Regions from separate parts of the Streptomyces sp. UF-297 genome, predicted to be linked through region 1. Evidence: riboswitches for the same ligand, from Rfam matches in the RefSeq annotation. Region 1 holds a riboswitch; each other region holds the start of a gene.
The links. A riboswitch is a leader RNA that binds a small molecule or an ion and turns the genes downstream of it on or off. The one in region 1 is predicted to bind cobalamin.

Region 2: another riboswitch for cobalamin. It lies ahead of AC4IJH_RS16680 (cobalamin biosynthesis protein); the one in region 1 lies ahead of AC4IJH_RS35125 (ABC transporter substrate-binding protein).
Region 3: another riboswitch for cobalamin. It lies ahead of AC4IJH_RS38765 (CbtB domain-containing protein); the one in region 1 lies ahead of AC4IJH_RS35125 (ABC transporter substrate-binding protein).
Region 4: another riboswitch for cobalamin. It lies ahead of AC4IJH_RS27245 (ribonucleoside-diphosphate reductase subunit alpha); the one in region 1 lies ahead of AC4IJH_RS35125 (ABC transporter substrate-binding protein).

What each region holds. Positions count from the first base shown of each region.
Region 1 is NZ_JBSIBZ010000087.1:26,310-31,957, forward strand. It holds gene AC4IJH_RS35115 (ABC transporter ATP-binding protein) at 1-276, opposite strand, end outside; gene AC4IJH_RS35120 (FecCD family ABC transporter permease) at 273-1,364, opposite strand; gene AC4IJH_RS35125 (ABC transporter substrate-binding protein) at 1,385-2,428, opposite strand; cobalamin riboswitch at 2,459-2,641, opposite strand; gene AC4IJH_RS35130 (class I SAM-dependent methyltransferase) at 2,694-3,443, opposite strand; gene AC4IJH_RS35135 (MFS transporter) at 3,412-4,677, opposite strand; gene AC4IJH_RS35140 (ATP-grasp domain-containing protein) at 4,670-5,648, opposite strand, start outside.
Region 2 is NZ_JBSIBZ010000024.1:64,690-70,337, reverse strand. It holds gene AC4IJH_RS16685 (cobyric acid synthase) at 73-1,635, opposite strand; gene AC4IJH_RS16680 (cobalamin biosynthesis protein) at 1,724-2,737, opposite strand; cobalamin riboswitch at 2,873-3,072, opposite strand; gene AC4IJH_RS16675 (hypothetical protein) at 3,243-3,473, opposite strand; gene AC4IJH_RS16670 (inorganic phosphate transporter) at 3,513-4,760, opposite strand; gene AC4IJH_RS16665 (lysozyme) at 4,900-5,648, opposite strand, start outside.
Region 3 is NZ_JBSIBZ010000111.1:15,228-20,875, reverse strand. It holds gene glxA (radical copper oxidase GlxA) at 1-1,539, shown strand, start outside; gene AC4IJH_RS38770 (glycoside hydrolase family 6 protein) at 1,628-2,710, opposite strand; cobalamin riboswitch at 3,048-3,187, shown strand; gene AC4IJH_RS38765 (CbtB domain-containing protein) at 3,221-3,439, shown strand; gene AC4IJH_RS38760 (CbtA family protein) at 3,456-4,232, shown strand; gene AC4IJH_RS38755 (GlxA family transcriptional regulator) at 4,301-5,353, opposite strand; gene AC4IJH_RS38750 (DJ-1/PfpI family protein) at 5,410-5,648, opposite strand, start outside.
Region 4 is NZ_JBSIBZ010000055.1:57,536-63,183, reverse strand. It holds gene AC4IJH_RS27260 (GNAT family N-acetyltransferase) at 1-348, shown strand, start outside; gene AC4IJH_RS27255 (TolB family protein) at 314-1,684, opposite strand; gene AC4IJH_RS27250 (TolB family protein) at 1,681-3,033, opposite strand; cobalamin riboswitch at 3,241-3,367, shown strand; gene AC4IJH_RS27245 (ribonucleoside-diphosphate reductase subunit alpha) at 3,524-5,648, shown strand, end outside.

The sequences.
Region 1 (5,648 bases):
GAACTCCGCGCCCGACTCCTGCACCACGGCGGCCACGGTACGGGCCAGCCGCCGCACCGGCAGCGACCAGGCGTCCCTGCCGTCCACGCGGACGCGTCCCGCGTCGGGCCGCAGGACGCGGTAGACGGCGCGCAGCAGGCTGGACTTGCCGCTGCCGTTGGGCCCGACCAGCCCGACCACCTCACCCGGCCCGGCGGTCAGCGAGACGTCGCGCACCAGATGGTGTGCCCCGGCGGTGAGCGTGATGCTCTCGACGGCCAGTTCGGTCGCGCTCATGCCACTCCTCGGTCCACGGTGCGGCGGGCGTCCCGGCGCATCAGCCACAGGAAGAACGGCCCGCCGCACAGCGCGGTCAGCACGCCGACGGGGATCTCCATGGGCGCGGCCACCGTCCGCGCCGCGATATCGGCCCAGATCAGGAACACCGCTCCGGCCAGCGCGGCCGCGGGCAGCACCCGGCGGTGGTCACCGCCCACGAACAGGCGCACGATGTGCGGCAGCATCAGCCCGACGAAGCCGATCGGCCCGGCCGCGGCCACCAGGACGCCGGTGACGAGCGAGAGCAGGACGAACATCCGCGCCCGGAACCGGGCCACGTCCAGCCCCATCGTCGTGGCGGATTCCTCGCCCGCCAGCAGCAGGTTGAGCGATCGGGCCTGGACCAGCAGCACGGCGATGCCCAGCAGCAGCGCCGCTCCCGGCAGCCACAGCGTGCCCCACTGCACGCCGCCGAGGCCGCCCAGGGTCCAGGCCAGGACCGCCCGGGCCTCGTTGCCGCGGTCGGCGGTCAGCAGCAGCATGTCCATCACCGCCGTGAGCACCGCCGCCATCGCCACCCCCGACAGCACCAGCCGCACCGAGGTGATGCGCCCGCCGGTACGGGCCGTCGCGTAGACGAGCAGCAGGGTCAGCAGCGCTCCGGCGAAGGCCGCGGCCGACAGTGACACCGGGCCGAACAGGCTCACACCGAAGACGATCACCGTGACGGCTCCCAGGGACGCGCCCGAGGAGACCCCCAGCAGATACGGCTCCGCCAGCGGGTTGCGGACCAGCGCCTGCATGGCGGTGCCGATCACCGCGAGCCCGGCGCCGGTCACCGCACCGAGGAGCACCCGCGGAGCCCGTACGTCCAGCACGATCGTCTCGCGCGCCCGGGACCAGACCGGCTCCGACCAGTCCGCGCCCAGCGCGTGGGTGACGATGCCCCACACCTGACCGGGCGGCACGTGCACCGATCCGATGGCCATCCCCGCCGTGGCGGAGATCAGCAGCAGGACGCCGAGGACCACGAGGGTGAGGGGGAAGGACCCGCGGCGCGGCTGCTTTCCGACATGGTGGCCGCGTAAGCCCGCGGGGGTGGGCACGGCCGTCCGGGCGGGGGCCGTCACCGGAAGCTCTCCGGGTGCAGCGCGCGGGCCAGCTCCTCGACCGCGTACGGAGGCCGCACTCCGACGAGGGTGGCGGTCAGCGGCAGCACGACGAACCGCTTGTTCCTCACCGCGGGTACGTCGGCGAGCGAGGGCTGCGCGAGCAGGAACTTCTTCTTCTGCTCGACGCTCCCGGCCCCCGCGTAGTCATAGATCGCGATGACCTCGGGCTTACGGTCGACGACCTGCTCCCAGGAGACGTCGCCGAACACCTCGTCGAGGTCGGTGAACACGTTCCGCCCGCCGGCGAGTTTGATGATCTCGGTGCCGAGGCTCTTGCCGCCCGCGGTGAACGCCGCCTTGTCGCCGCTGTCGTACACGAAGACCGGTACGGCGCGGTCGCCCTCGACCGCCGCGGTGGACCTGCTCACCCGCCCCTTGAGGTCGGCGACCAGCTTGTCGGCCCGCTCCCGTACGCCGAAGAGGGTGCCGATGGTGCGGATCTCCTCGTAGGTGTCCTGCATGGACACCTGCTTCTTCCCGCAGTACTCGCGGTTGAGATAGGTGTCGATACCGGCTTTGGCGAAGGATTTGCGCGAGCGGCCCTCGTTTTCGGCGAACGCGCTCTCGTAGCCGCCGTAGACGAAGTCCGGCTCGGCGTCGAGGACCCGCTCGAAGGACGGCTCCTTCTTCGCCAGCTGCGGAATGGCCGCGAAGTCCCTCTGGAATTGCGGCAGTACGGCCGAGTCGGGGAAGGCGGTGCCGATCATCCGGTCCTTCAGTCCGAGCGCCAGCATCAGCTCGGCGGGGTGCTGGTGGATGGTGACCACCCGGGAGGGCGGCTTCTTGTACGTGGTGCGCGTGCCGCAGTTGTCGATGGTGAGCGGGAAACCCTCGGCCGAAGAGGCCGCGGGTTTCGCGCTGTTGGTGCCGTCCTTCGCTGTGCCGCAGCCGGCCAGCAGAGCGGCGGACAGGGCGGCGGCCAGTGCCGCGGCGCACCGGGCCCGGCGGCGCCGGGCGGCGGGGGAAGAGATGAGGGGACGGGGCGTGCCGTCGTACACGTAGAGCCTCCTGCGGAGTCCGCGCTCCTCGGAACGGGCCCGCGACAGGCCAGTGTCCTGACTCCCGGATCGACGTTCCCCCTGGCCTTCCCGCGCGGCGCGCAGTGGCGTCTCAAAGGGCTGAACTCCCCGGTCACAGTGGCGGGACCGTGCCGGAATCGCACCGGCTTCCTGTCTCCCGTCGCGGTGATGACCAGGCGATATTACGGTTGGTCGGGCCCGGGGCAAAGGGCGCGCGGTGACCGGCCACGCGCCCCTGATCGCCTCACGCCTCGCGGACGGCCCGCAGCACCAGCCGCTCGGCGTCGTGATCGTAGGGACGGCCGTCGAAACCGCCGAGGATCTCGATGCCCCCGAAGCCCGCCTCCTGGGCCAACTGCCGCAATTCCACGGCGCTGTAGACGAACCAGACCAGACTCGCGCGGGTCACGCGATCACCCCGCACGAGCACCCAGTCGCTGCGCAGCCGCGCCCAGTCGTCCAGCACCGTGTCGGTCTGCACCAGCAGGTCCGCGCCGCGCTGGACGACCTTGGGCGGGGTGACCTTGCGGGCCAGCAGTTCCTTTCCGGCCATGTCCAGGAGCAGGGTGCCGCCGGGCGCCAGGCAGCTGTGCATCGTGCGCAGCGCGCGGGCGTTGTCGGCGGGGTCCTCGAAGTAGCCGAAGGAGGTGAACATGTTGAGGACGACGTCGAAGGCCTCGGCCTGCGCGTACTCCCGCATGTCCGCCCGCACGTACCGGGGTGACACACCGGCCTCGGCCGAGCGCTTGCGGGCGCGGTCCAGCATGGCCGGGCTGCGGTCCACCCCCGTCACATCGAAGCCCCGGCGGGCGAGCGGAACGGTGAACACCCCCGGCCCGCAGCACAGATCCAGCACCCGGGCCCCGGGCGGGAAGGACAGCAGATCAGAGCTTTCGAGCAGCTCCTCCGCCTGGGAGTAGCGCTGGTCGGAGAAGAGGAAGTCGGAGAACTCGGTCCAGAAGTCATCGTCCTGGAATCCGCCCGTGTGCGTCATCGGGAGCCGGTGTTCCTTCCGTGCGGTGGTCGTCGTGGACAGGGGGCGCCGCGGAGCCGGCGCGGCGCAGGGTGAGCAGGAGGGGCGGCAGCAGGACGCACTGGGCCGCGGCGAGGAGCCAGAACCAGCCCGTGTGACCGGCGCGTTCGCCGAAGCCGTACAGCTGCCCGCCCAGCACGCCGCTGGCACAGGCGCCGAGCCCCGCGGCGAGCCGCTGCTGTCCGAAGACCACGGCGTCGGAGCGGGGGCTGCGGCGCAGCGCCTCCAGATCGTTCTTGAGGAAGAGCACGATGTCGCCCAGCGTGATCAGGACCCCGCCCGCCAGCAGCGCGGCCCGCGTGCCGCACGCCAGGACCGCCATCCCGCCGGCCAGTCCCGCGAACCCGGCCACCAGGGCCAGGGGGTAGCTCATCCGCCGGATCGCGTCCGAGGCGAGCGGCTGGACGACGATGACCAGGACGAAGCAGGTCAGCAGCACCAGGCTGTAGAACGCGCTGGAGGCCCGCTGCACGGCGTACACCGCCAGGTAGTGCTGGAAGTGGAAGTAGAGGTAGAACGCCAGCCCGTTGGCGACGAAGGGCAGGACGGCCACCCCGCTCAGCAGCCCCCGGCCGGGCGCTCGTACGGTACGGGGCCGTTCCCCTTCCGGCAGCCGAGCATGCCCCACGGCGACGACGGCGAACAGCGCCGTCACGACGAGGAACAGCGGACCGGGGGAGGACAGCACGAACGGTCCGGCGATGAGCGGGCCCACGGCCATCCCCGCGTTGAGCGCCGCGTTGCCCGCGGACAAGAACGCCGGCCTGCGCTCCTCGTCCACCCCGTGCACCAGGTACGCCTTGTTGGCCGGCAGGTACAGCGCGGCGCCGCAGCAGGTGAGGATCAGCGCCGCCACGGCCACCGGCGGCCACCGCAGCGCCGCCAGGAACGCCGCGAAACCCGCCGTACGTACCACCAGCGCCCACACCATCGTGCGCCGCAGCCCCACCCGCTCGGCGAGCGCGCCGCCCAGGACCCCGCCCGAGAACTGCACGAGGGACGCCGCGGCCAGCACCACCCCGACCGCCCCGAGCCCCATCCCCAGCCGCTCGTACAGGAAGACCGACATGAACGGCAGGACCATGAAGCTGCCGAGCGGGATCAGGAAGGAGCTGAGCAGCAGGAAGCGCAGCGGCCCGGTCAGGGTGGACAGCGCGGAGCGCAACCCCACGCCGCCTCCGGCGTGTTCAGCCATCCGAGGTCCGGTGCTCCGCCGCTTCCGCTGCGGGGAACGGCGCGGTCAGGACCCGTACGGCATTGGCGGCGGCGACGGCGCGGTGGGTGGCCAGTTCGGCCGTCTCGCCCTCCGCGTAGACGATCCCCGCGTAGCCGCGGCTGTCGTCCAGGTGCTCGATGAGGTCGCCGATCCGCTTGACCGGATACCAGGCGGGGGACCCCGGCATCTCCGGCAGCCGGTCGAGTCCGCTGACGCCGGTGAACACCCCGGGCCGCTCGGGGTAGCCGAGGACGAAGGCCGACGCCGGGCCGCCGGGCAGCCGGGCGTCCATGAGCCGGGGGCGGATGCCGAGCGCCGCCTCGATCATCGCCTCGTAGACGTTGACGCCCAGGCCCCGGCACATGCCCTCGGCGACGAGCGCGCCGCCGATCCGCGGATTGATCTCCACCACTTCCGGGCCCGCTGTGGTCAGGGCGAATTCCACATGGGCGAACCGGTCGGTGTAGCCGATGGCGGCGAGTACGCGGTCGAGCCACCGCTCCAGGTCGGCCCGCTGCTGCTCGGGGAAGGCGACGGGGAACGCGGTGATCTGTTCCCGGAAGTGCGGCTCGGGCGACATCAGCCGGCTGGAGACCCCCAGCAGCCGCGTGCGCCCGGCCCAGGTGAGGGTCTCCGCGCTGTACACGGGACCCGGGAAGTACGGCTCGGCGAACAGGCGGCCCTTCAGCTGCCGCCCCGCGGCCTCGGCCAGCGCCGCTGTCACCTCCTGCTCGTCCCGGACCAGCCAGACGTTCTGACTCCCCGTGCCCGCGCTGTCCTTGAGGATCGCCGGCAGACCCACGCTCTTGATCAGCACCGTGGCCGCTTCCGCGTCGCCGGTGTCCGCCTCGGCGGCCCGCGCCCGGGTCAGCCCGGCTGCGAAGAGCTGGTCCCGTACGGCGGCCTTGTCCCTCGTCAGCCGCAGCACCGCCGGATCGAGGCCGGGCAGG
Region 2 (5,648 bases), on a different contig from region 1:
TCCTCCAGGTCGCGCAGGTCATGCAGGTCACACACATCACGCTGGTCATACACATCACGCGGGCAGCGCAGCTCACGGCGCCCCCGGCGGCACGAACGGCAGCCCCTGGGGCACCCCGTCCTCGATCAGCCGCAGCAGCGCCCCGGTGTCCGCGTGCTCCTCGATCAAGTCGCCGAGCCGGTCCAGCTGCTCCTCGCGCAGCGCCCCGAAGCTGGTGTCCGGCGCCGGGACGAAGGCCCGCCCCGCATCCGCCGCCACCTGCCGCAGGAACGCCCGTCTGAACCCGTCGCTCTCCAGCGACCCGTGCCAGTGCGTGCCCCATACGGACCCGACCCGGCAGCCGTCCAGAGCGCGCCCCCGCTCGTCACGGAAGAACGTCTCCCCACCGAGGACCTCGGCCACTCCGTGGTGGATCTCGTACCCCTGCACCGGCTCGCCCAGCGCCTCACCGGCCGGCCGCGCGAGGGTCTTCTGTGCCGCGAACCGTACGCGTACGGGCAGCAGCCCCAGGCCGTCCACGGCGCCCGCCCGCGACTCGACCTCGTCCTCGATCAGCTCGCCCAGCATCTGGAACCCGCCGCAGATCCCCAGCACCGGGCGCCCCTCGGCGGCCCGCCGCGCCACGGCGTCGGCCAGCCCGCGCTCGCGCAGCCACCGCAGGGCGCGCACCGTGCCGCGGGTGCCGGGCAGCACCACCAGGTCCGCGTCCGCCAGCTCCTCGGCGCGGTCCACGAAGCGCACCACCACGCCCGGTTCGGCCGCCAGCGCGTCCACGTCCGTGAAGTTGGACATCAGCGGTACGGCGGCGACCGCGACCCGCAGGACGTCCGCGCCGTGCGGCGGCGCCACCACGCTCTCGCGCACCGCGCCGCGCAGCGAGACCCGCAGCCCGTCCTCCTCGTCGATGCCCAGCCCGTGCTGGAAGGGCAGCACGCCCAGCGTCGGCCGCCCGCTCAGCTGCCGCATCATCTCCAGCCCGGGCTCCAGCAGCGTCACATCGCCCCGGAACTTGTTGACGAGATACCCCGCCACCAGCGCCTGGTCCTCCTTGGACAGCAGCGCCGTGGTCCCGAAGAACGACGCGAAGACCCCGCCGCGGTCGATGTCGCCGACGACCACGACCGGGATGCGGGCGGCCCGCGCGATGCCCATGTTCACGATGTCGGTACGGCGCAGATTGATCTCGGCGGGGCTGCCGGCGCCCTCGCAGATCACCGCGTCGTGCGTGCGCCGCAGCTCGGCCAGGCACTCGGTGACCGTGTCCAGCAGCTTCTCCTGCCGCCCGCTGTGGTAGCCGCGCGCGCTCAGCTCGCCCACCGGCTTGCCCATCAGCACCACCTGGCTGCTGCGGTCGCTGCCCGGCTTGAGGAGCACGGGGTTCATCAGGGCGCTGGGCTCCACGCGCGCCGCGGCCGCCTGCATGGCCTGCGCCCGGCCGATCTCCGCGCCCTGGCGGGTCACGAACGAGTTCAGCGACATGTTCTGCGCCTTGAAGGGCGCCACCCGCACGCCCTGGCGCACCAGCCAGCGGCAGATCCCCGCGGTGACCACGCTCTTGCCCGCGTCGGACGTGGTGCCGGCGACCAACAGCCCACCGCCGAGCGCCCCTTGCGCCCCCTTGCCGCGTCCGTTCACGCCACTCTCCTCGTCTGTACGGGCACCGGGGCGCCGTCCTCGATCCATCCGCCCGCCGGGGCGCCGCTGTTCCACCCGGACCGGGCACTCACTCCGGCCTCCGCAGAGCCGTACGCGAACCCGCCGTACGCGAACCGGCCGTACGCGAACGGCCGTTACGCGAGAGGGCCGCGCCCACCGCCAGCCGCCCCGCCACGGTCACCGCCAGCGCCAGCGCACCGACCCGGCGCGAGAGCCGTACCGCGCGCTCGATGTCCGCCACCTGCACGGGCCGCGCCGAGCCGTTGAGCACCGGCCGGTGCTCGATCCGGGTGCCGTACGCCAGCGTGCCGCCGAGCCGTACCCCCAGCGCGCCCGCGAACGCGGCCTCCACCGGGCCCGCGTTGGGGCTGGGGTGGCGCCCGCCGTCCTCGCGCCAGGCCCGCCACGCGCCGCGCCGGTCCGGCCCGGCCAGCGTCGCCAGCGCGGCCGTCAGCCGTGCGCCGGGCCAGCCGAAGACGTCGTCGGTACGGGCCGAGGCCCAGCCGAAGCGCCGGTAGCGCGCGGACTTGTGACCCACCATCGCGTCCAGGGTGTTGACGGCCCGGAAGCACACCAGCCCGGGAACCGCGGCCACGGCGCCCCACACCAGCGCGCCCACCACGGCGTCCGAGGTGTTCTCCGCCACCGACTCCACCACGGCACGGGCGATCTGCTGCTGGTCCAGCGAGCGCGGGTCGCGCCCGCACAGGTGCGGCAGCCGCTCCCGCGCCACGGCCACATCTCCCGCTTCCAGGGCGCCGCCGATCGCCCGCGCCTCGCGGCCCAGGGACGTACCGCCGAGGACGGACCAGGTGGCGGCGGCGGTCAGTGCGACGGCGGCGGGGGTACGGCCGCGCGCGGCACGGGCCAGCAGCGCGGCACCGGCCGCGGCGCCGCCCGCGCACAGCACGGCGTGCACGGCCCCGCGGCCGCGGTCGTCGCGCCACAGCCCGCGCTCGACGGCCGCGGCGGCCCGCCCGAACGCGGCCACCGGGTGGCCGCGCCTGGGGTCGCCCGCGATCAGGTCGCCGAGAAAGCCGAGGGCCGCGCCGCACGCGTAAGTGGCGTGTTCGGCAGGCATCGGATCAGACCGCCGCGCCTCGAAGAAGGGCCGGCAGAGCGGGGGAGAGGGGGGTGTGCGGCGCACGGCGCGCCAGGGTTCTCGAACTGCGGCCCGGCATGGCGGTATGTCCTCACTCAGGGTCCGCGCCCTGGCTCGACGTGACCGGCGACGAGAGTCTCCTGGCTCCCCGGATCGGCGCCGCCCCCGGCCTTCCAGCCCGTAATACGGCACGGGCCGTGACCTTCGTTGGAGGAGCGCTCCCCGGTGACAGTGGCGGGACCGCGCCGGATTCTCACCGGACTTCCTCATCTGTCGCCGAATGGCTCCGGCAGTCCACCACGCGCCGCGAATGCCCGTCAACTCACCGTTGACCTGCGGCGCAGTCCCGTCACACCGGCTGTGGCCAAAGCCACAGGGCGGCAGTGGGGGCACGCGCCAGGCGCCCGGCGCACACGGCTGCTGCCGTGCGCTTCCGGGCGCCTGGTCCAAGCGGTTTGCGCGGGGCGCGGGAGGGGGCCGGCCGTCAGCCGGCCACGATCAGGTAGATCCCGTACGCCACCGCCGCCGCGCACAGCGCGAAGCAGGCGTACGCGCCGATACGGGCCGGCGCGGAGGCGGCGACCGCCTCGCCGGTCTCCTGCTGCGGCTTGCGGGACGTACCGACGATGCCGAGGGTGAACAGGCCCACGATCCCGACCGTCACCAGGAGGCTGACGCCGAAGACCTGGCCCAGAGCTGCCCAGTCGATGTGCATGGTTGAGTTTCCTTCTGGCTCTTGGCTGCGCCGGGAGCGTCAGCCCGTGGCCGTCGCGGCGGCCTTGGCGCGCGCCGCGGGGGCGGGCTCGGACGGGCTGTCGGCCACCGGGGCCGCGGCACCGGCCGGCGGCGGGGCGACGGTCTGCAGCGCGGCGGTGACCACGCCCACCGGCTCGTCGGCCGGCACCTCGTTGACGTTGGTGTGGTCCACCGGCTTGCGGCGCGAGGCCAGCCAGATGGCACCGCAGGCGATCACGGCCAGCACGGCCACCGTCGCCACGCCCCAGTCGCCCTGTCCCGCCAGGTAGGCGGCGGCCGCCGCGACCAGACCCGCGGCCGGCAGCGTCAGGCCCCAGGCGATGACCATGCGGCCCGCCGTGGACCAGCGCACCACGCCGCCCTTGCGGCCCAGCCCGGAGCCCATGACCGAGCCCGAGCAGACCTGGGTGGTGGAGAGCGCGAAGCCGAGGTGGGAGGAGGCCAGGATGGTGGCGGCGGCGCCGGTCTGGGCGGCGAAGCCCTGCGGCGGCTGGATGTCGGTGATGCCCTTGCCCATCGTGCGGATGATCCGCCAGCCGCCCAGGTACGTACCGAGCGCGATGGCGATACCGGCCGAGGCGATGACCCACATCGGCGGGTCGGCCTGCGGGGCGAGCACCCCGCCGGTGATCAGCGCGAGGGTGATCACACCCATCGTCTTCTGGGCGTCGTTGGTGCCGTGGGCCAGGGAGACCAGCGCGGCCGAGGCGATCTGGCCGGAGCGGTAGCCCTTGGCGGTCTCCGCCTCGTCCCGGCCCCGGGCCAGGCGGTAGGTCAGGCGGGTGGCGGCCATCGCGGCCAGACCGGCGACGATCGGCGCGAACACGGCCGGGATGAGGACCTTCATCACCACGGCGCTGCCGTTGACGCCGTCGGTGCCCACCGACACCAGGGTGGCGCCGATCAGGCCGCCGAAGAGGGCGTGCGAGGAGCTGGAGGGCAGCCCGGCGAGCCAGGTCAGCAGGTTCCAGACGATGGCGCCGACCAGACCGGCGAAGATCACTTCAGGTCTGATCCCGGCGGTCTCGTCGATGATTCCCCCGGAGATGGTCTTGGCGACCTCCACGGACAGGAATGCGCCGACGAGGTTGAGGACCGCCGACATCGCCACCGCTGTCTTGGGCTTGAGCGCCCCGGTGGAAATGGTGGTGGCCATCGCGTTGGCCGTGTCGTGGAAGCCGTTCGTAAAGTCGAACACCAAGGCCGTGACGATCACGATCCCGATGAGAAGCGTGATGTGTTCCATTCACCCAGGCAATCAGTTCGATGGGCAGTGACGCACGGGACCGTACGGACGATGGGTGAACGGAAGGTGAACTGGGACGGGCGCGGCGGTGACGCCCCCGCCGAGTTCGTGCGGAGGCGCCGCCGCGATCACCGGACGTTCACCCTCTGGCGAACCGCCTCAGCTCTCGCATCGAGCCGTTCCACTGGTTCTGGTCACCCGGCAGCGAGCCCCCGTTGTCGTACTGCCAGATGCTGTGGAAGTCCCAGCCGCCGGGCAGCGGGCCCGGCGAGCTGTGCCAGTTGGCCAGCCACAGCGGGTGGTGGTTCGCGAAGGAGCGGGCGCCGCCGGTGCAGCCGTTCCACCACCGCGTCGTGGTGTAGATCACGGGCCGCCGGCCCGTCTGGCGCTTCACCTCGTCGCTGAAGTCCCAGATCCAGCGCACCAGCCGCTTCTTGCTCATGCTGAAGCACGGGTGCTTCTTGTCGTACGGGTTGTGCTCGATGTCCAGGGCGGGCGGCAGCGTCCGGCCGTCGCCCGTCCAGCGGCCCCCGTTGCGCAGGAAGTAGCGGGCCTGGGCGGTGCCCGAGGACTGGCTGGGCACCGCGAAGTGGTACGCGCCGCGCAGCAGGCCCGCCTCGCGCGAGCCGTTGTACTGCTGGTCGAAGTAGGGGTTGCGGTAGGTGTCGGACTCGGTGGCTTTCACGTACACGAACCGCGCCCCGGCGGCCCGCGCGCCGGACCAGTCCACATTCTTCTGGTGTGAAGAGACGTCATGGCCGCGAGGCTTGCCCGCGGCCGAGGCGGAAGTGGCCGGAATTGCGGTGAGGGCGGTTGTGCCGAGTGCGGCGACGGCGACGGAGAGCGTGATCATCCGGCGGCGTCGGCGGCGGGAACGTGGGGACGGTG
Region 3 (5,648 bases), on a different contig from region 1:
CAGCGCTACGAGAAGCTGGGCGGCGATGTGAAGAAGGCCGGCGGCCTGATGATCGTCTACAACGAGGACCCCGACGCGCCCAAGACCTTCCCGGCCGGCACGCTCTTCACCGGCAAGCAGAACGGCAAGACCTTCGAGTCCAAGGACCCCCTCGTGGTGCCGCGGGCCAAGAAGACCCAGGACCCCAGGACCGGCAAGGTGACCGTCACCCACAGCGAGGCCCGGGTCTATGTCGAGGCGCTCAAGGAGGGCCCCGCACACTCCACCGGCGCCCAGGACAACTACCGCATCCAGGGCCTGACCGGCGCGGACGCGCGGAACTTCTACGGCATCGCGCAGAAGCTGTCCTTCGACAAGAAGGACTTCCAGGGGATCAAGGACTCCTTCGAGTTCGACCCGGTCGCCGAGCGCTATCTGCCCGTCGACCCGATGAACGAGGCCCGCTGGTACCCGACGCTGACCACGCTGGAGGACGGCCGGGTCCTGTCGGTCTCGGGGCTGGACGAGATCGGCCAGGTCGTACCGGGCAAGCAGGAGATCTACGACCCGAAGACCAAGAAGTGGACCTATCTGCCCAAGGAGCGGTTCTTCCCGACCTACCCCGCGCTCTTCCTCACCGACAAGGGCCGGATCTTCTACACCGGCTCCAACGCCGGCTACGGCCCGGACAACATCGGCCGCAAGCCCGGCATCTGGGACCTGAAGACCAATGAGTTCCAGGTCGTGCCCGGCATCAGCGACCCGGACATCCTGGAGACCTCGATGTCCGTACTGCTGCCGCCCGCGCAGGACCAGAAGTACATGGTCCTGGGCGGCGGCGGGGTCGGCGAGGACCCCAAGGCCACCGCCAGGACCCGGATCGTGGATCTGCACGCGGACAGCCCGCGCTTCAAGGACGGGCCGCCGCTGTACGAGAAGGCCCGCTACCCCAGCAGCGTGATCATGCCGGACGACACGGTCCTGACCACCAACGGCTCGGGCGACTACCGCGGGCGCTCGGACTCCAACATCCTCAGGGCCGAGCTGTACGACCCGGCGGCCAACACCTCGCGGGAGGTGGCCGAGCCGCTGGTGGGCCGCAACTACCACTCCGGGGCGCTGCTGCTGCCGGACGGCCGGGTGATGACCTTCGGCTCCGACTCGCTGTTCGCCGACAAGGACAACACCAAGCCCGGCGTCTTCGAGCAGCAGATCGACCTCTACACCCCGCCCTACCTCTACCGCGACTCCCGGCCCCAGCTGACCGGGTCCGAGCGCAGGACCGTCCCGCTCGGCGGCAAGGTCACCTACAGGACGGCGCAGAGCGCGGGCATCAAGAAGCTGCGGCTGATCCGGCCCAGCTCCTTCACCCATGTCACCAACATCGAACAGCGCTCCATCGCGCTGGACTTCACCCGCACCAAGGACTCCGTGACCGCCACCCTGCCCAAGGACCCGTCCCTGGTCCCGCCCGGCTGGTACATGCTCAACGCCGTGGACGACCGGGGCACCCCGTCCGAGGCGGTCTGGCTCAAGGTGCCGGTGGCGCAGGGCAGTTGAGGTGCCCGTATACGAAGCGAGCGGTTGAGGAGTCCGCATACGAAGAGGGGCGCCCCGGATCACCGGGGCGCCCCTCTCTGTTGCTCAACTACCGCGAATTGCGGGCGAGCTGAAGGGCGTACTCGGGCCACCACTCCCCCGCCTTGGGCCCGCCCTTGCAGGTGCCGTCCGACTCCCCGGGGCGCTTGATCCACAGATAGGCGTCCACCAGCGGGTCGCCGGTCCTGACCGTCGGGGCCTTGCCCAGCGCCCGGCCCGGGGGGTTGCACCAGCTCTCCGCGTCGTCGCCGCCCGGCGCCGGGCCGTTGCCGTTGCGGCTGGTGTCGATGACGAAGGGCTTGCCGCCGAGCATCCCCGACAGCTGCTTGCCGTACTTCGTGTTCTCTTCCGTGGTCTGGTAGTTGGAGATGTTCAGCGCGAAGCCGTCGGCCTTGTCGATGCCCGCGCGGCGCAGCGGCTCGACCATACGGCCCGGGTCCTTGATCCAGTGCGGATTGCCGGCGTCGAGGTAGACCTTGGTCCTCGGCAGCGCCTTGAGCTTGCCCACGGCCTCGGTCAGCAGGGCGTAGCGCTCCTCGTGGAACTGCTCGGGGGTGCACTTGTCCTCGATGTGCGGCAGCGCGTCCGGCTCCAGGATGACGGTCGTGGCGCGGTCGCCGATGCCCTTGACGACGCCGTCGAGCCAGCCGCGGTAGGCGTTGCCGTCCGCGGCGCCGCCCTTGGAGTAGTTGCCGCAGTCGCGGTGCGGGATGTTGTAGAGGACGAGCAGGGCGTCGCGGTCGGCCTTGGCGGCGGCCTCGGTGAAGCCGCGCGCTTCGCTCTCCGCGTTGTCCACGCCGATCCACTCGGCGACGGGCCGGGAGGCGATCTTCTCGATCAGTTCGGCGTCGGACGCCTTGCCTTCCTTGGTGTACGCGGCCATCTGGCGGGCCGCATTTCCGTCGGGGTTGACCCAGAACCGCGCGGTGGACTTGGGCTGTTGCCCCAGAACGGGCGCGCCGGCCCCGCCCTCGCCCTCTCTCTCCCCGCCCTTTTCCGAAGAGCCGAAGCACCCGGCCAGCATCAGCAGCGCACCCGCGGCCGAGACCGCCGCCAGCGCCGTGCGCCGGCGGCCTGCGGTGCGGTGTCCACCCGGGGGGCGTCCCCCCGGCCCCCCCACATTTCCGTACATCCACTCCCCCTCGGAGCACGGGACAAGACCGGTCCGATCCATCGTTGCACAGGGGCGAGGAGCACTGTCGACCTATCGACGAGCCGATGACGGCTTGGCCTCAACTGCCCCTAGGCGGGGGCGTTCAGGCGTTCTAGAGTAGGTCGCCTGGCCCCAGTCCCCGGCCGTGTCCGACCTACGCACTCCCAGCGCCTCCCCCCGGCGACAGGGCCTCTCCCGCAGCCCTGGCGCCGCGGCGGTCGAGGACCGACCGGTCGGCGGTTCAGGGGGGAGCGGACCGCCGGCCGGGCACGGTCGCGTGCGCCCGTGCGCTGGTTGACATGTGCCCGTCCTGCTGGGAATCTCCGTTGCGACAAGTCCATACATCGAGGCGACGGCAGACAGGAACCCGGTGCGAATCCGGGACGGTCCCGCCACTGTGACCGCGAGCAGCGCCGCTCGCGGGAGTCAGGAACTGACCCGTCGTCCTCCTGCCATGGGGCGTGGAAACCCCACAAGGAGGCACTTCGGATGTCACTGCACACCGCGCAGCACACCGACCCGGCGGCCGTCTCGGCCGCCACGACCCGCACCCGCGACTGGCTGATCGCGGGCGGCGCCGTCATCATCGCGCTGATCGCGCTCTACGCCGTCTTCATCGACAACGGCTCCCTCATCTCCGCGACCGGCGACTACCTCCACGAGTTCTCCCACGACGGACGGCACCTCTTCGGCGCCCCCTGCCACTGATCGGGGCGCACGCACCATGAACCACCCCGTACTCCCCTTCCTGCGACGGGGACTGCTCGCGGGCGGCGCGGCCGGTCTGCTGACCGGTCTCTTCTCCCTGCTGCTCGCCGAACCGCTGATGGACCGCGCGATCCGCGCCGAGGAGGCGCGCCAGGAGCGCATGGAGCACCACGACGCGGGCGCCGCCGTCACCCAGCACCACGAGGAGCTGTTCACCCGCTCCACCCAGCACTTCGGCCTGGTGGTCACCGCGGTCGTCGCCGGTCTGGCACTGGGGCTGCTCTTCGCCGTCGCCTACGCGCTGATCCACCGCCGCGGCGCCCCGGGCGAGCGGCCCTGGCCGCGCGCGCTGGCCATGGCGGCCGCCGCGTTCACCGGCGTCGCGCTGCTGCCCGGACTGCGCTACCCCGCCAACCCGCCCGGCGTCGGCGACTCCGGCACGGTCGGGCAGCGCCAGATGCTGTGGCTGGCCGCGGTCGTCATCGGCGCCCTGGGCATGCTGCTGGCCTGGCAGATCCACCGCAGACTGGCCGGCCGCACCGAGCCGGTACGTCAACTGGCCGTCGCGCTCACCGCGATCGCCACCCTCGCGCTGCTGTTCGCGCTCCCCGGCAACCCCGACCCGGTACCCGTCTCGGCCACCCTCCTGTGGGACTTCCGGGTGCTCTCCCTGGCCTCCCACGTCCTGCTGTGGGCGGTCCTGGGCGGCGTCTTCGGCGCCCTGGGCCTGCGCGCGGCACGCTCCGCCCGCAGCGCCGGCGCCGACGCGGCAGTCCCGGCACCGGCCGCCTGAGCGCTTTGCCGGACGCGCGGTCGTCGCACCGCAGGCCGTGGAGGGGAGTCGAGCACGGCCCCCGCGCCTTACGGGGCGCGGAAACCGGCATCGCCGGCCGGAGGCCCGGCCTCCCCTCCCGGACCTCCGGCCGCCTTCCCGCGCGTCCCGTCCCGCGCCGTGGGCCCTTCGATGCCCGTACGGCTGAACCGGCTGCGGTACGCGCTCGGCGGCACCCCGATCTCGCGCAGGAACGTACGGCGCATGGTCTCGGCGCAGTTGAACCCGCAGCGCCGCGCCACCGCCCGTACCCCCTCCGCGCCGCTCTCCAGCATCTCCCGCGCCGCCTCCACCCGCGCCCGCTCCACGTACCGCCCGGGGCTGGTGCCGACCCGGCGGGTGAACATCCGGCTGAAGTGCCGCGGGCTCATCGACAGCCGGGCGGCCATCGCCTGGACCGACAGGTCCGCCGCCGGGTCGACGGCGATGTCGTCGAGCAGGGCGCGCGGCGGCCCGTCCGGTAGCGCCGGGGCGCGGTTGCGCAGGCTGAACTGGGACTGTCCGCCGGGCCGTTGGAGGAAGACCACCAGCCATTTGGCGACCTCCCGGGAGAGCGCGGCGCCGTGGTCCTCCTCCACCAGGGCCAGCGCCAGGTCCACCCCCGCGCTCACCCCGGCGGAGGTCACCACCGGCCCGTCGCGTACGAAGATCGCGTCCGGCTCCACGCTCACCGAGGGGTGTTCGGCCGCCAGCTCTTCGCACAGCGCCCAGTGCGTGGTGGCCCGCCTGCCGTCCAGCAGCCCGGCCTCGGCCAGGACGAAGGCGCCGGTGCACACCGAGGCGATCCGGCGCGCCCGGCCGGCCACCAGCCTTACCTGAGCGGTCAGTTCGGCCCCGCAGGCCGTGCCGCCGTGGCCCCAGCCGCCGGCCACCAGCAGGGTGTCCGGCTCCGCGTCCGGCAGCCGCAGGTGTACGCCGAGGCGGATGCCGGAGGAGGTCACCACGTCCCGGCCGTCCACGGAGGCCAGCCGCACCCGGTAGGCCCCGTCCCGCAGGCCTCCCGCGGAGGAGAACACCTCCAGGGGACCGGCCGCGTCCAGCAGTTGCACCCCGTCGTAGACCACGACCACCACCTCCCGCACGGCCTGCGCCGGACCGGTCGGGCCGCAGGGGCGGGGGTCCACGCTGTCCCGCACGCTCAGGCCAGCGACTTCCGTACGGAGGCGACCAGTTCGGCCGGCGCCTTGTCCGGCGAACCGGCGTCGAAGGGCGGCCGGGGGTCGTACTCCGTCATCAGCTGGGTCAGCTGCGCCCGCTCCGTGCCCCAGATCTTCGCGATCAGGGTCAGCGCCATGTCCAGACCGGCCGATACGCCCGCGCCGGTGACCACATCGCCGTCGATGACCACGCGCTCCTCGCTGACCCGCGCGCCGTGCG
Region 4 (5,648 bases), on a different contig from region 1:
GTGGCCGTGGAGGGCGACGGCACCGCCGACGCACGGATCGTGGGGGCCGTCACCTTCGCCGCCCACGGCAGCCCGTACGCCGAGCTGGCCGGGCCCGGCGAGGGCGAGTTCCGGATGCTGGCGGTGCGCCCCGAGGGGCGCGGGCGCGGCATCGGCGAGGCGCTGGTGCGCACCTGCCTGGACCGCGCCCGCGAGCTGGCGCTGGGCCGGATGGTGCTCTCCAGCCAGCGCCACCTGCTGCCCGCCCACCGCCTCTACGCCCGCCTGGGCTTCGAGCGCACACCCGAGCGGGACTGGCAGCCGATACCCGGCCTCACCCTGTGGGCGTTCGCCCGGGGACCGGCCTGAGGCCGCTGCGCACGAAGACGTCCTGGACACCGTTGGTGTCGCCGGGCACCAGATTGGCCGCGTCGCTCTCGAAGACGGCGGTGCGCCCGAAGGCGTCCGCGGCCACCGTCCCGGTGAAGTCGTCGCCCTGCGTCCCGTCCTCGGCGGTGCTGATGCGGGTGACGGCGCCGGTGCGCATATCGCGTACGAACGCGTCGGTGGCGTTGTTGGTGTCGTTCGGCACCAGGTTCGGGCTGGAGGAGGTGAAGAAGAGACAGCGGTTGTCGGCGGTCAGCGTGCCGCCCATGCTCTCGCCCTGGCTGATCTGCGAGCCGTCGTGGGCGAAGGTGAGCTGCTGGGTGGTGCCCTTGACCAGGTCGCGCGCGAACAGGTCGTAGCGGCCCGCCGGATGGCCCGGTACGACCTCGGCCCAGCTGCTGGAGAAGACGGCGTAGCGGCCGTCGGGGCTGAGCGAGGCCTCCCAGGCGCCCACCGCCTCGCCGTTGTGGCCCTGGCTGGCCACCTCGGTCCTGCCGGTGTCCAGGTCGTGCACATAGAAGGGGTAGCTGCGCGGGCGCAGGTCCCGCCCGGATGCGGATCCCTGGCTGCCGGGGAGGTTCGTCGCCTTGGAGATGAAGCCCGCCTTGCGGCCGTCGGCGCTCAGCACCGGCGAGGCCGAGGGCCCCGTCGCCTGGCCTCCGGTGGCGGTGACGCTCACCCGCTTCACCGACCCGTCGCGCAGTTGGCGTACGAAGATGTCCTGGCTGCCGTTGGTGTCGCCGGGCACGAGGTCCGCGCGGCTGGAGGCGAACGCCACATGGCTGCCGTCGGCGCTGATCACCGGCATCTGGCTGCCCTGCTCCCCCGTGTGCGGGAGGCCGTCGATGGTGACGCCGGTGGTACGGCCCGTCCTGCGGTCGTGGACGAAGACGTCCTCCTCGGCGTTGGTGTCGTCCGGCACGAGGTTGGCGGCCCGGGAGCCGAAGGCCACATACCGCCCGTCGGCGCTCAGCGAGGGCGAGAAGGAGGGGCCGTCGCCCTGGGCGCCGCCGGTGGCCACGCTGATCCGCTCCACCGCGCCGGTCCTCAAGTCCCTGACGAAGACGTCCCATTGGGCGTTGGTGTCGCCGGGCACGAGATTGGTGGCCGCCGAGGCGAAGGCGGCATAGCGCCCGTTGCCGCTGAGGGCCACGCCGCTGGAGCTGCCGTCGCCCTGCGCGCCGCCGGCCGCGACGCTGATCCGCTCCGTGCGCGGCGCGTTGGCCTGCGCCCCGGCCGTCCCCGCGGGCAGCAGCGCGGCCACCGCGCAGGCCAGCACGGCGACGGCTCTTCGTGACCCGCTGTGTCGTGCGCTCATCGGCTTTCCCCTCCTACAGGTCGGTTCTGCAGCCGCCGGACGAAGACATCGCCCGAGGCGTTGGTGTCGCCGGGCACCAGACCCTCGTCCCGGGAGTCGAAGAGCGCCGTACGCCCCGACGCGTCGGGCACCACGGCGTTGGTCCAGGACGTGGACTGCGCCCCGTCGGCGGCGAGGTTGACGCGCTGGACCGCCCCGGTCCTCAGGTCCCGTACGAACCCGTCCGCGTAGCCGTTGGTGTCGCCCGGCACGAGGTTGGTCGCCACCGACGTGAAGAACAGCCGCCGGTTGTCCGCGCTCAGCCGCCCGTCGGAGGCCCATCCGTTGCCCTGCGCGCCGTCGTGGGCGCGGGTCAGCAGCCGGGTGCCGCCGTCCCCGTTCAGGTCGCGGGCGAAGATGTCGTACGTGCCGTTGGTGTCGCCCGGCACCACATCGCCGGCCGGGCTCACGAAGAGCGCGTAGCGGCCGTCCGGGCTCAGCGAGGTGGAGGGTGTCACGCCGACGGCGGCGCCGGCGGTGCTCAGGCTCGCCGCCCTCGTCCGCCCCGAGCCGAGGTCGTGGACGTACATCGGGTCCAGTGGCGGCGGGCGCAGCGCGGTTCTCGCGCCGGGCAGATTCGACGCCCGCGAGACGAAGCCGACCCGGCGGCCGTCCGCGCTGATCGTCGGGATGCGGGAGGCGCCCTCGGCCTGGCTCCCGTCGCTCGCCACGCTCACCCGCCGCGTCGTTCGCTCCCGCAAGTCCGCGACGAAGACGTCCTGGCTCTCGTTGGTGTCCCCCGGCACCAGGTCCGCCCGGGACGAGCCGAATGCGAGATATCGCCCGTCACCGCTGATCGCGAAGCCCTGGACGCCGTAGCCGTACGGCGAGGTGCCCGCGCCCGCCGTGGGGCTCTGCGTCCGCCCGGTCACCCGGTCGCGCACGAAGACGTCGCCCTCTTTGTTGGTGTCCCCCGGTACCAGGTTGCCCGCCGAGGAGGAGAAGGCGACATACCGGCCGTCGGCGCTGATGGCGGGCGAACCGGAGAGAGCGTCGCCCTGCGTCCCGTCGCTGCCGACGCTGACCAGTTCGACCTTTCCGGTCCGCAAATCCTTGAGATAGACGTCCTGTTGGCCATTGGTGTCCGACGGCCCGAGGTCCGCGGCGTCGGAGGTGAAGGCGGCGTAGCGCCCGTCGGCGCTGAGCGCCGGGCTCGCCGCGAAGCCGGCGGACTGGGCCCCGTCCGCGGCCGCGCTGACCCGCTCGGTGGCCGCGGCGGACCGCGCCGAAGCCGCCCCGGCGGGCAGCAGCCCGGCCGCGAGGCACGCCCCGGCAGCCACCACGACCCCGGCTCTTAACCGTGCACGCATGTCTCCCCCCTCACACTTGGCCCCCTGCGGCCCCGATGGCCGACGGAGCAGTCAAGGAGCCAATACGCTGCACGGGCCCCGGTCAACGCCTCGACGGCGGCCCGGTCCCGCAATACGCCCCGTTCATCAGGGCTCTCTAACACACCTGAGGGCATGCCGCCGCCACGCGACACAAGATGTGGGGGTGCGTGCGTCGGCCAGCACAAGATGTATGCTCGTCCTCGCTGTCGCCGCAGGGGAATCCGGTGCAAATCCGGAACTGTCCCGCAACGGTGTACGAGTGCGCATTTAAGCACCCGTGAGTCCGAGGACCTGCCGACGGTACGACCCGCCGCGACCGGCGCGGTCGCTGTTTCGTCCGGGCCTCGCGGGTTGGGCCGGTGGACGCTACGAGTGTGCCCGCACCCCTCTTTTCCGGGGTGCCGTGTGCCCGTACGCGCCCGTCGCGCACCACCCCTCGCGGCCCCCGCCGAGTGAGGGAGAGCACCACGTGACCATCGCGCCGACGGAGCCCGCGTCAGCCGCTGCGGCCGTGCAGAACACGCGCGCCGCGCAGGCCACGCAGGCCACGGAGACCGCAGACGGGCCCGGCACCGCCCTGCTGCGCACCCTGACCGACCTCACCGCGGATCTCCCCGCCACCGACCCCGGCAAGGTCGCGGCCGCCGCCCTGCGCGGACGCCACGCGGGCTCCGACGAGGCCGAGTTGAGGTCCCTGGCCACCGAGGCGGCGGCCGGTCTGATCGGCGACGAGCCGCAGTACTCCAAGCTCGCCGCGCGCCTGCTCACCCTCGCCGTCGCCGACGAGGCCGCGGGCCAGGGCGCCGTCTCCTTCTCGGCCTCCGTCGAGGTCGGCCACCGCGAGGGCCTGATCGCGGACGACACCGCCGAGTTCGTACGCACCCACGCCGAGCGCCTGGACGAGCTGGTCACCACGGCCCTGAAGGACGGCGCGGACGACCGCTTCGGCTACTTCGGCCTGCGCACCCTGCACTCGCGCTATCTGCTGCGCCACCCCATCACCCGGCAGGTCATCGAGACCCCCCAGCACTTCCTGCTGCGGGTGGCCTGCGGCCTGGCGGAGGACCGCTCCCTGCGGGCCCTCGATGACGTCGCCGAGCTGTACCGCCTGACCAGCACGCTCTCCTACCTGCCGTCCTCCCCCACCCTGTTCAACTCCGGCACCCGCCACCCGCAGATGTCCTCCTGCTACCTGCTGGACTCCCCGCTGGACGAGCTGGACTCGATCTACGGCCGCTACCACCAGGTGGCGCGCCTGTCCAAGCACGCGGGCGGCATCGGCCTGTCGTACTCCCGTATCCGCGCCCGCGGTTCGCTGATCCGCGGCACCAACGGGCACTCCAACGGCATCGTGCCGTTCCTGCGCACGCTGGACTCCTCGGTCGCCGCCGTCAACCAGGGCGGCCGGCGCAAGGGCGCGGCCTGCGTCTACCTGGAGACCTGGCACGCGGACATCGAGGAGTTCCTGGAGCTGCGCGACAACACCGGTGAGGAGGCGCGCCGCACCCACAACCTGAACATCGCGCACTGGATCCCGGACGAGTTCATGCGCCGGGTGGACGCCGACCAGGACTGGTCGCTGTTCTCCCCGGTGGACGTCCCCGAACTGGTGGACCTGTGGGGCGCCGAGTTCGACGCCGCGTACAAGAAGGCCGAGGCCGAGGGCAAGGCCGTCAAGGCCGTGCCCGCCCGGGTCCTGTACGCGCGGATGATGCGTACGCTCGCGCAGACCGGCAACGGCTGGATGACCTTCAAGGACGCCGCCAACCGCACCGCCAACCAGACCGCCGAGCCCGGCAACGTGGTGCACTCCTCCAACCTGTGCACCGAGATCCTCGAGGTCACCAACGACGGCGAGACCGCCGTGTGCAACCTCGGCTCGGTCAACCTCGCCGCCCACCTGGGCGAGGACGGGCAGATGGACTGGGAGCGGCTGGACGCCACCGTGCGCACCGCCGTCACCTTCCTCGACCGCGTGGTGGACATCAACTTCTACCCGACCGACGAGGCCGGCGCCTCCAACTCCCGCTGGCGCCCGGTGGGGTTGGGCCTGATGGGCCTGCAGGACGTCTTCTTCCGGCTGCGCCTGGCCTTCGACTCGCCCGAGGCCAAGGAGCTGTCCACGCACATCTCCGAGCGCATCATGCTCGCGGCGTACGAGGCCAGCGCCGACCTCGCCGAGCGGCACGGCGCGCACCCGGCCTGGTCCGCGACCCGCACCGCGCGCGGCGTGCTGCACCCCGACCACTACCCCAACGCCGAGCCGCGCTGGGCCGGCCGCTGGGAGGCGCTGCGCGCCCGCATCGCCACCACCGGCATGCGCAACTCCCTGCTCCTGGCCATCGCGCCGACCGCCACCATCGCCTCGATCGCGGGCGTGTACGAGTGCATCGAGCCGCAGGTCTCCAACCTCTTCAAGCGCGAGACGCTCTCGGGCGAGTTCCTCCAGGTCAACGCCTACCTCATCGAGGAGCTCAAGGCGCTGGGCCTGTGGGACGCGCGCACCCGTGACGCGCTGCGCGAGGCCAACGGCTCGGTCCAGGACCTTCAGTGGATCCCCCAGGACATCCGCGCGCTGTACCGCACGGCCTGGG